DNA from 4 places in the Salinicola sp. MH3R3-1 genome. Region 1 is predicted to be linked to each of the others. Evidence: predicted binding sites of a transcription regulator. Region 1 holds the regulator's gene; each other region holds the start of a gene.
What was found. Region 1 encodes sigma-54, which starts transcription at its own class of promoters, with help from an activator protein. Its sites were predicted from a motif close to TGGCACNNNNNTTGCTNT; they were not measured.
Positions count from the first base shown of each region.

Region 2: a site for sigma-54 is predicted at 1,022-1,039, ahead of BTW08_RS02270 (amino acid ABC transporter substrate-binding protein). Genes of this name have one in related genera too.
Region 3: a site for sigma-54 is predicted at 1,320-1,337, ahead of glnL (nitrogen regulation protein NR(II)). Genes of this name have one in related genera too.
Region 4: a site for sigma-54 is predicted at 1,120-1,137, ahead of glnA (glutamate--ammonia ligase). Genes of this name have one in related genera too.

Region 1 is NZ_MSDP01000021.1:28,729-30,930, forward strand. Features, by position in the region: gene BTW08_RS13760 (PTS sugar transporter subunit IIA) at 1-7, opposite strand, end outside; gene raiA (ribosome-associated translation inhibitor RaiA) at 17-325, opposite strand; gene BTW08_RS13770 (RNA polymerase factor sigma-54) at 444-1,895, opposite strand; gene lptB (LPS export ABC transporter ATP-binding protein) at 2,033-2,202, opposite strand, start outside.
Region 2 is NZ_MSDP01000003.1:35,761-37,962, reverse strand. Features, by position in the region: gene BTW08_RS02280 (DUF393 domain-containing protein) at 1-340, shown strand, start outside; gene BTW08_RS02275 (VanZ family protein) at 416-763, shown strand; gene BTW08_RS02270 (amino acid ABC transporter substrate-binding protein) at 1,100-2,128, shown strand.
Region 3 is NZ_MSDP01000001.1:218,330-220,531, forward strand. Features, by position in the region: gene glnA (glutamate--ammonia ligase) at 1-404, shown strand, start outside; gene BTW08_RS01015 (DUF4124 domain-containing protein) at 548-1,162, shown strand; gene glnL (nitrogen regulation protein NR(II)) at 1,376-2,202, shown strand, end outside.
Region 4 is NZ_MSDP01000001.1:216,052-218,253, forward strand. Features, by position in the region: gene BTW08_RS01005 (polysaccharide deacetylase family protein) at 1-766, opposite strand, end outside; gene glnA (glutamate--ammonia ligase) at 1,276-2,202, shown strand, end outside.

The sequences.
Region 1 (2,202 bases):
GTGTCATCATCAGGCGTTAACGGGCGCCAGCGCCTTGGGCGCGGGCTTGTGCCTTCTCTTTGTGTTTGACCAGTTGACGGTCGAGTTTGTCGGCCAGCGAATCGATGGCGGCGTACATGTCGGTTTCGCTAGCCTCGGCGTGTAGGTCGGCGCCAGCGGCATGCAGGGTACAGGCAGCCTGTTGACGCTCCTTCTCGACACTCAGGGTGACCTGAACATTGGTGATGTTGTCGTAGTGACGCTCTAAACGAACGAGCTTCTCTCCGACATAGTCCCGTAGGGCGTCGGTCAGCTCGACATGGTGGCCGGTAACGTTCACTTGCATGGCACGCTCCTGTTGCGGCAGATGGCACTTCGGATTGTAACCCTTTTCAGGGCACTGCAAAGTCATCGTGATCGATCTGACGTAGATTGGCGAGCGTTGGTTGATCTTCCGCTCGGACTCAAGCCAGACGTTTGCGTTCGCTGGAGGAGGGAATGCCCATGGCTTCACGATATTTGGCCACGGTCCGCCGGGCGACGCAGATTTCCGACTGGGCCAGCAATTCGACCAGTTTGCTGTCCGAGAGCGGCTTTCGCGGTGGCTCCTCGCCGATCAGCTTCTTGAGTCGGGCGCGAATCGCGGTGCTCGAATAACTATCGCCATCGCTTCGCTGGCCACCGACCTGACTCGAGAAGAAATACTTCAATTCGAAGACGCCGCGAGGCGTGTGGATGTATTTCTGGGTGGTGACGCGGGAAATCGTCGATTCATGCAGTTCGACGCTGCCGGCGATGTCGGCCAGGATCAGCGGTTTCATGGCTTCCTCGCCGTGGGCGAGGAAATCGACCTGACGCGACATGATCTCGCGGCCGACGCGCAACAGGGTGTCGTTGCGGCTGGAGAGGCTCTTGAGCAGCCAGCGGGCCTCCTGAAGGTGCTGGCGCAGAAAGATATTGTCGTCGCTCTTGTCGGCGCGTTTGATCAGCGCTGCGTAGTCCGGCTGGATGCGCAGGCGCGGCAGTGATTCGGCGTTGAGTTCGATACGCCAGCCCTCGGGGGAGGGCGTGGCGACGAGATCGGGAATCACGTAGTGGTCGCGACTGGTATCGAAGCGCTGCCCCGGGCGAGGTTCGAGCGTGCGAATCAAGGCGATGACGCAGTCGAGTTCGTCTTCTTCCAGGCGCAGGCGCCGCATGAGCAGGCGTCGGTCGTTGCCGGCCAGTGCCTCCAGAAACTGACGTACCAGCCGCTTGGCCTGGGGCAGCAGCGGGGTTTCGCTCGCCAGCGTGCCGAGCTGAAGCAACAGGCATTCGCGCAGATCGCGGGCGCCGACCCCGGTGGGATCGAACTGCTGTACTCGCATCAGAACATGCTCGAGGTCCGCCGTGCTGACGCTTTCGCCGCGCTGGGCTCGGAGGCCGGCGGCGAGCTCGTCGAGTGAGCCGGTGAGATAGCCGTCGTCACCGATGGCGTCGATCAGGCATTCGCCCAGCTCGCGCTCGCGGCCGTCGAAATCCCCCATCGCCAGTTGCCATGACAGATGGTCGTGCAGGCTGGTGGCGATTGCATTGCGGTCGAAATCCGGCGCGTCTTCGCTGCTACTGCCGTTGCCACTGAGCGAGCCCGCGTTGGCATCCTGGTAGGTGTCGCTCCAGTCGCTGTCGAGCGCCAGTTGGTCGGGAATATCGCTTGCCCAGTCGTCCTCGGGCGCTTCCTGAGACTCTTCTTCGGAACAGGGCTCTTCGGAATAGGGTTCTTCCAGCTCCAGCATCGGATTGGATTCGAGGGCTTGCTGGATCTCCTGGCAAAGGTCGAGCGTCGACAGCTGCAGGAGTTGAATCGCCTGCTGGAGCTGAGGCGTCATGGTCAACTGCGTGCCGACTCTAAGTTGCAGCGAGGGCTTCATGGACATGGTGAGGCGATCGTCACAATCAACGAGAAGGGGACTACGTTACTGACTGATCGGGTAGCGTGCAACGACTTATGCAGGAAAACGATGCAAGAAACATGCCAGTGGCTCGCATCAGTTGGTGCCGGTTCGCAAGGCGGTCATAGCCGGAATTCGTGACCCAGATAGACGTCACGCACGCGCTGATTGTCGAGAATGGCGTCCGGACGACCTTCCGCGATGATCTGGCCATCGCCGACGATATAGGCGTTATCGCAGATATCGAGCGTTTCGCGCACGTTATGATCGGTGATCAGTACGCCGATTTCGC
Region 2 (2,202 bases), on a different contig from region 1:
GAAAAGTGCGGTCTCCCGTCGACTCGGCGAGCATTTTCAGATCGATTTCCCGAGCACCGACAGCATCTGGTACGTCGCCGAGGGCGGGCTCAGCCGCAACAGCGATGCCGCCTGGCGCCTCGCCACCCGGATGGCGGGACCGTGGCGGCATGTCAGCGCGCTACGCCAGGTGCCGCGGCCGCTGCGCGAAAGGACTTATCGGTTCATTGGCGATCATCGCCACCGGTTGGCATTCGCTGGCGCCGAGCGTCTCGAGGGTCACGAGCGCTGGCTCGAATCGCTGACGCCCGACTTTTGCCGACGCTGCGGGCTGCCGCCCGAAATCGGCGACCAGGGCTGACCCAGGCAGAAATGGGAATGGCAACCGAGACAGCAACCAGGAGCCGACGAAGATGCGCATGAGCCGGTGGCAGACATGAGCCGGTGGCAGAAAGGATACGCCCTGGCGACGCTGATCTGGATGGCGGGTATTGCCTGGGGCAGCTTGAGCCCGGCCACCGACCTGCCGCAGCACCTGCCGTGGGACAAGTTCAACCACTTCATCGCTTACGCCGTCCTGGCAGTGGGCCTGCGGCTCAGCGGAAGCCGCTGGCGAGTCGCCTGGGTCGTAGCGATCGCTTTCAGTATCGCTATCGAAACCCTGCAGCTCTGGGCGCCGGGACGCCACGGCGGCGACTGGGGCGATATTCTCGCCAATGCGATCGGCGCGAGCGTGGGTCTGCTGGGGCTGTCACTGGCCGGAATCATGAATCGGCGGCGTTAGCGATCCGGCTTTAGCGATCCAATCGACGTTAACGCTCCAACAATAGTCGAAGAGACCGTTCTCTTGCTGTCCGGCGGCTTTGTGACGCCGGGCATCAATCTCGCGCACCATTTTGGTGCTTTTGTTTCTTTTAAGCACTGTTTTGCAACAAATTGTTCTTTATCCGATGAGTCGGGAGACGGTTAGAAGCCGCGGAGTCAACCAGCCGCAGCGCTAGAGTAGCGTTGAAACAGAGTTTTACTGCCTGGAGCGCGAAAGTGGAACGAACTTTGCTAATTTCATCTGGGCATGTCTCGACATGCACTCAAAATGATAACGCGAGGGAGTTGATTCCATATGCGCCACAAGAATAAAAGCCTGATTGTACTGCCAGCCGCCATGCTAGCCGCGGCCGCCGTCACTTCTGTTCAGGCAGCCACGCTGGATGATGTCAAAAGCAGCGGCGAGTTCACCTGCGGCGTCAGCACCGGGCTGACCGGATTCTCGTCACCCGATGAGAACGGCAAGTGGACCGGGATCGACGTCGAAGTCTGCCGTGCCGTTGCCGCCGCCGTGCTGGGCGATCCGGAAAAGGTCGTGTTCTCCCCGTTGACCGCCAAGGAGCGTTTCACCGCGCTGCAGTCCGGCGAAGTCGACGTGCTGTCGCGCAACACCACCTGGACCGCCACTCGCGACAACTCGCTGGGTCTGAACTTCGCCGGCGTCAACTTCTATGACGGTCAGGGCTTCCTGGTCCGCAAGGATCTGGGCGTCAAGAGTGCCACTGAACTGGGCGGTGCCTCGGTCTGCGTGCAGTCCGGTACCACCACCGAGCTCAACCTGGCCGACTACTTCAAGTCTCACGACATGCAGTTCCAGCAGGTCGCGTTCGATACGTCCGATCAGTCGGCCCAAGGGTTCGACAGCGGCCGGTGTGACGTGCTGACTTCCGACTCCTCGCAGCTGGCGGCGTTGCGCCTGCAGCTGGCCGATCCGAAAGGCGTCGAGATCCTGCCGGAGCGTATCTCCAAGGAGCCGCTGGGCCCGGTCGTGCGTCAGGGCGACGATCAGTGGTTCAACATCGTCAAGTGGACGCTGTTCGCCATGCTCGACGCCGAAGAGCTGGGCGTGACCAGCGACAATGTCGACGAGATGCGCGACAACCCGCCGAACCCCGACGTGGCACGCCTGCTGGGCAAGGATGGCGCTTTTGGCGACCAGATGGGCATCAGCAACGACTGGGCCTACAACATCGTCAAGATGGTCGGCAACTATGGTGAAGTCTTCGAGCGTACCGTCGGCATGGACTCGCCGATGGAACTCGAGCGCGGTATCAACGCGCTGTGGACCGATGGCGGCATCCAGTACGCCCCGCCGGTTCGCTAAGCGTTAAACCGTCCTCTCGACACCGCGTCCCTTCGGTCTGAGCGCCGGGGCGCGGTGCCTCTCAACGCTCGAGT
Region 3 (2,202 bases), on a different contig from region 1:
GCGCGCGTAACCGTTCCGCGTCCATTCGGATTCCGTATACCTCCAACCCGAAAGGCAAGCGTGTCGAGACGCGTTTCCCTGACCCGACGGCCAACCCGTACCTGGCCTTCTCGGCGATGCTGATGGCCGGGATCGACGGCATCAAGAACAAGATTCATCCTGGCGATGCCATGGACAAGAATCTGTATGACCTGCCGCCGGAAGAAGGCAAAAAAGTGCCGACCGTGGCGACCAGCCTCGATCAGGCGCTGGAAGCACTCGACGCCGATCGCTCCTTCCTGACCGAAGGCGGCGTGTTCACCGACGAGATGATCGACGCCTACATCGCGCTGAAGAGCGAAGACGTCGAGCGCCTGCGCCTGGCGACGCATCCGGTCGAGTTCGATCTCTATTACAGTGTCTAAACGGGCTTGAGCGTCTAGCCCCGCGGACCTGACGGAAGCCCCACTCTGGTGGGGCTTTTTTCGTGGCACGTCACGTTCGTGCGCTTTCAGCCGATGTTGTGCCTGGCCGATAGGAGATATCGGACGATAACGGAGGGGTGGCGATGTCGGTACGAATGTTGGGTTTGAGGACCTGGGTTGGCCTGGCGGCTGGCATTGTCTCGTCGGTGATTGTCTCGCCGATGGCTGTCTTGCCGATGATTGTCTCGTCGGCCCAGGCGGCGTCGGTGTACCGTCATGTCGACGCTGACGGTAACGTGGTCTACAGCGACGAGCCCCGGGCCGGGCATCGCGTGGATCTCAAGCCGATTGCGGTGGTCGACCCTGACACGCCCGAAATCCGCACGCGCTCAGACCAGCCGACGCCGGCATCCGCCTCGGCGGTCGACTATGAGCGCTTCACGATTTCCAGCCCGCATGACGAGCAGACGCTGCCCACCGGCCAGGCCGGCAACGTCCAGGTGCAGCTGGCGATCGAGCCGGCGCTGCAACGTGGCGATCGGGTCCAGCTCCGGGTCGATGGCGAAGTGCGCCAGTCACCCATGCACACCAATGTGTTCGCGCTGAGTCAGCTCGAGCGTGGCGAGCATCGGTTGCAGGCCGAGCTGGTCGACGCGCAAGGGCGGGTACGTCTGGCGACGCCGGCGGTAACGCTCTACGTGCAACGGGCCAGCGTCAATCTGCCGGCCAACCCGAACAATCCCAATCGCCAAAAATAATGGCAGCCGTGAAATCGATCCCCATCGGCAGGCATGGATCTGGGTGATTGCACCATTTTGGTGAATGAGCGCCTGGGCGGTTCGGAACGGATCGCTTCGGGTGGGGGACGCGCCTGCATCAAATGAGCCTCCCGCGTAGCAGCGCGAAATCGGGGAGTGGCGCGGTTCTTGCACTGTATAAGCACATACCGGATCACCACGATGGAACGACGCATGTATCAACGTTTGTTGGAGCATCTGACGACCGCCGTCGTACTCCTCGACGACAGCCTTCAGGTGCGCTGGCTCAACCCCTCCGCCGAGGCGCTGCTGGCCGCCAGCCGGCCACGGGTGATGGGACAGTGGCTGGAGTGCCTCAACGGCGAGGATGGTAGCGTTCGCCAGGTCCTGCTCAAGGCCATGCAGGAGTTTCACCCCTACACTCAGCGCGAAGCCACGCTGATACTGGCCGCGGGGGACGTGATCACGGTGGACTTCACCGCGACACCGATCACCAGCCGCGAACTGCTGCTCGAGATCGAGCCGCGCGACCGGCTGTTACGGATCTCGCGGGAGGAGGCGCTGATGGCGCGCCAGGAAACGGTCAAGGTGCTGATGCGCGGTCTCGCTCACGAGGTCAAGAATCCGCTGGGCGGTATCCGCGGTGCGGCGCAGCTGCTGGAGCGGGATCTGCCCGACCCGCAGCTCACCGAATTCACCCGGATCATCGTCGAAGAGGCTGACCGGCTGCGCGATCTGGTCGATCGCATGCTGGGCCCCAACACCCTGGTTCACCACGAGCCGCTCAACGTGCACAAGGTACTGGAGCGCGTACGTGCGCTGCTCGAGGCGGAGCACCATCAGCTGAGCTTCGAGCGCGACTACGACCCCAGCGTGCCGGACCTGATCGGCGACGAGCCCCAGTTGATCCAGGCGGTGCTCAATATCGCGCGCAATGCCGTTCAGGCGATGGAGGAGTTCGACACGCTCGAGCCGCGCCTGCTGCTGCGCACCCGGGTTCGCCGCCAGTTCACGCTGGGCGCCGAGCGCCATCGACTGGT
Region 4 (2,202 bases), on a different contig from region 1:
GTCTGGTCAGCGCCTCGTCCGCAAACTCATTGTTGCAGGCCGCCACGTTCAGCGGTTGGCGGCACAGAACCGCCAACTGATGCTGACTGTCGCGCAATCGATGGAGCGTCTGAGGACTGCCAGGCGTGGATCGCACCGGCATCAGGTTGCCGAAACGAAAGAGTCCGCCCTGTTCGAGACGGCGAATGCTGAACGCATCGAGTGCCTGATCGATAAATGCCGGTTCGCTACCCAGTGATTCGGCGATCATGCCCAGTGCGGCCCCTTTCTGCGACCGTTCGAGTTCATTGATGTAGAGCTTGATCGCCTGGCTGTAACGCTCGTCGCGGTGGCCGTTGGCCAGCGGCGGCATCGGCAGGCCCGCGTCGGCGAGCAGCCGGTGCGCACTAGCGGCGGTATCTTTGCGCCACAGCGCTTCGCCGATGACTTCGTGCCAGCTGCTCCAGGCCTGCTGGGTGACCGGGCAGGGGAGAAACACGTTGGCGGGGAGCGCCAGCCGCTCCAGCGTCGGCGAAACCTGTTTGAGCGTGTCGCGCCAGCCGCCGTCGAATGTCAGCGCAATCCGGGGCAGTTGATCGTGGTGCAAGTGCAGCGCGCTTTCCAGACTGACGATCTGGGCGCTTTCAGTGAGACTTTCCAGCAGTTGCCGGAAGCTGTCCGGGCCCAGACACCAGTCGGATCGATGTGGCAGGCGGGCCTCGGCTTCGTCAGCCATCACCCGGCGCAGGGCGAGAATGGCGCTGCGGCCCCATAATGGTTCACTCAAATTGAGGCGCCAGTGGCCCCTTAGGCGTTGTACGACGTCCTGTGTACGATCCAGCCTGGGCATGGGGAATTCCGTTACTGAAGTCGTTGATCGCCATCGCTTCCGGCGCCTTTCTACACTCTCTACAGTATCCGTTGCCGATCGCGTTTGGGCAAAGTTTCCGGGCGAAGCCGTAAGAGACATTGTGGTGCATTTGACTCCATGGGTGCGCCAAAATGGTTCATAAGGCAATCAGCCGATCTAGGCTGAAAGCCAACAGAAAGGCCGTGAGTCTCGCATGAAGCCTTCGATCTGTAGGGAATCGCCTTTTTTATCATCTGCTTACGGCTTCGTTTCACCACTTTGCTTCATTTTGGCACATTCTCTGCATGACAATGTAAAAATGGTGTGCGCGTGGGCAAGAGTGCCGACTTCATGCTACAAAATACGCACGCCACACATACGTACGCCAAACAACGGTGTTGGTCATTCGCCAACGAATCGAGCCATGGCTCACAGTGGAGGACAACATGTCTGAGAAAACCCTCGCCCTTATCGAAGAACACGACGTCAAGTGGGTGGATTTGCGCTTTACCGATACCAAGGGCAAGGAGCAGCACGTCACGATCCCTGCCACTGCCATCGATTCGGATTTCTTCGAAGACGGCCAGATGTTCGACGGCTCTTCCATCGAAGGCTGGAAAGGCATCAACGAGTCCGACATGATTCTGCGTCCGGAAGACGGTACCGCGTTTCTCGACCCGTTCACCGAAGACTCCACCCTGGTGCTGCGTTGCGACATCATCGAGCCGGCCACCATGCAGGGCTACGAGCGCGATCCGCGCTCCATCGCCAAGCGCGCCGAAGCCTATCTGAATAGCACCGGCCTGGGTGACACCGCGTTCTTCGGCCCGGAGCCGGAATTCTTCATTTTCGACGAAGTGCACTGGAAGTCCGATATCGAGGGCTCCATGTACAAGATCTCATCCGAAGAAGGTGCCTGGTCCACCGACCGTCAGGTCGAAGGCGGCAACCTGGCGCACCGTCCGCGCGTCAAGGGCGGCTACTTCCCGGTTCCGCCGGTCGACAGCTTCCACGATATCCGTAGCGCCATGTGCAACACGCTGCAGGCGATCGGTCAGGAAGTCGAAGTGCATCACCACGAAGTGGCCAACGCCGGTCAGAACGAGATCGGCGTCAAGTTCAACACGCTGGTGAAGAAGGCCGACGAAGTTCAGGAAATGAAGTACGTCATCCACAACGTGGCGCACGCTTACGGCAAGACGGCGACGTTCATGCCCAAGCCGCTGGTGGGTGACAACGGTTCCGGTATGCACGTTCACCAGTCTTTCTGGAAAGACGGCACCAACCAGTTCGCCGGTGACGAGTACGCGGGTCTGTCCGAGATGGCGCTTTATTACATCGGCGGCATCATCAAGCATGCGCGTGCCCTGAAC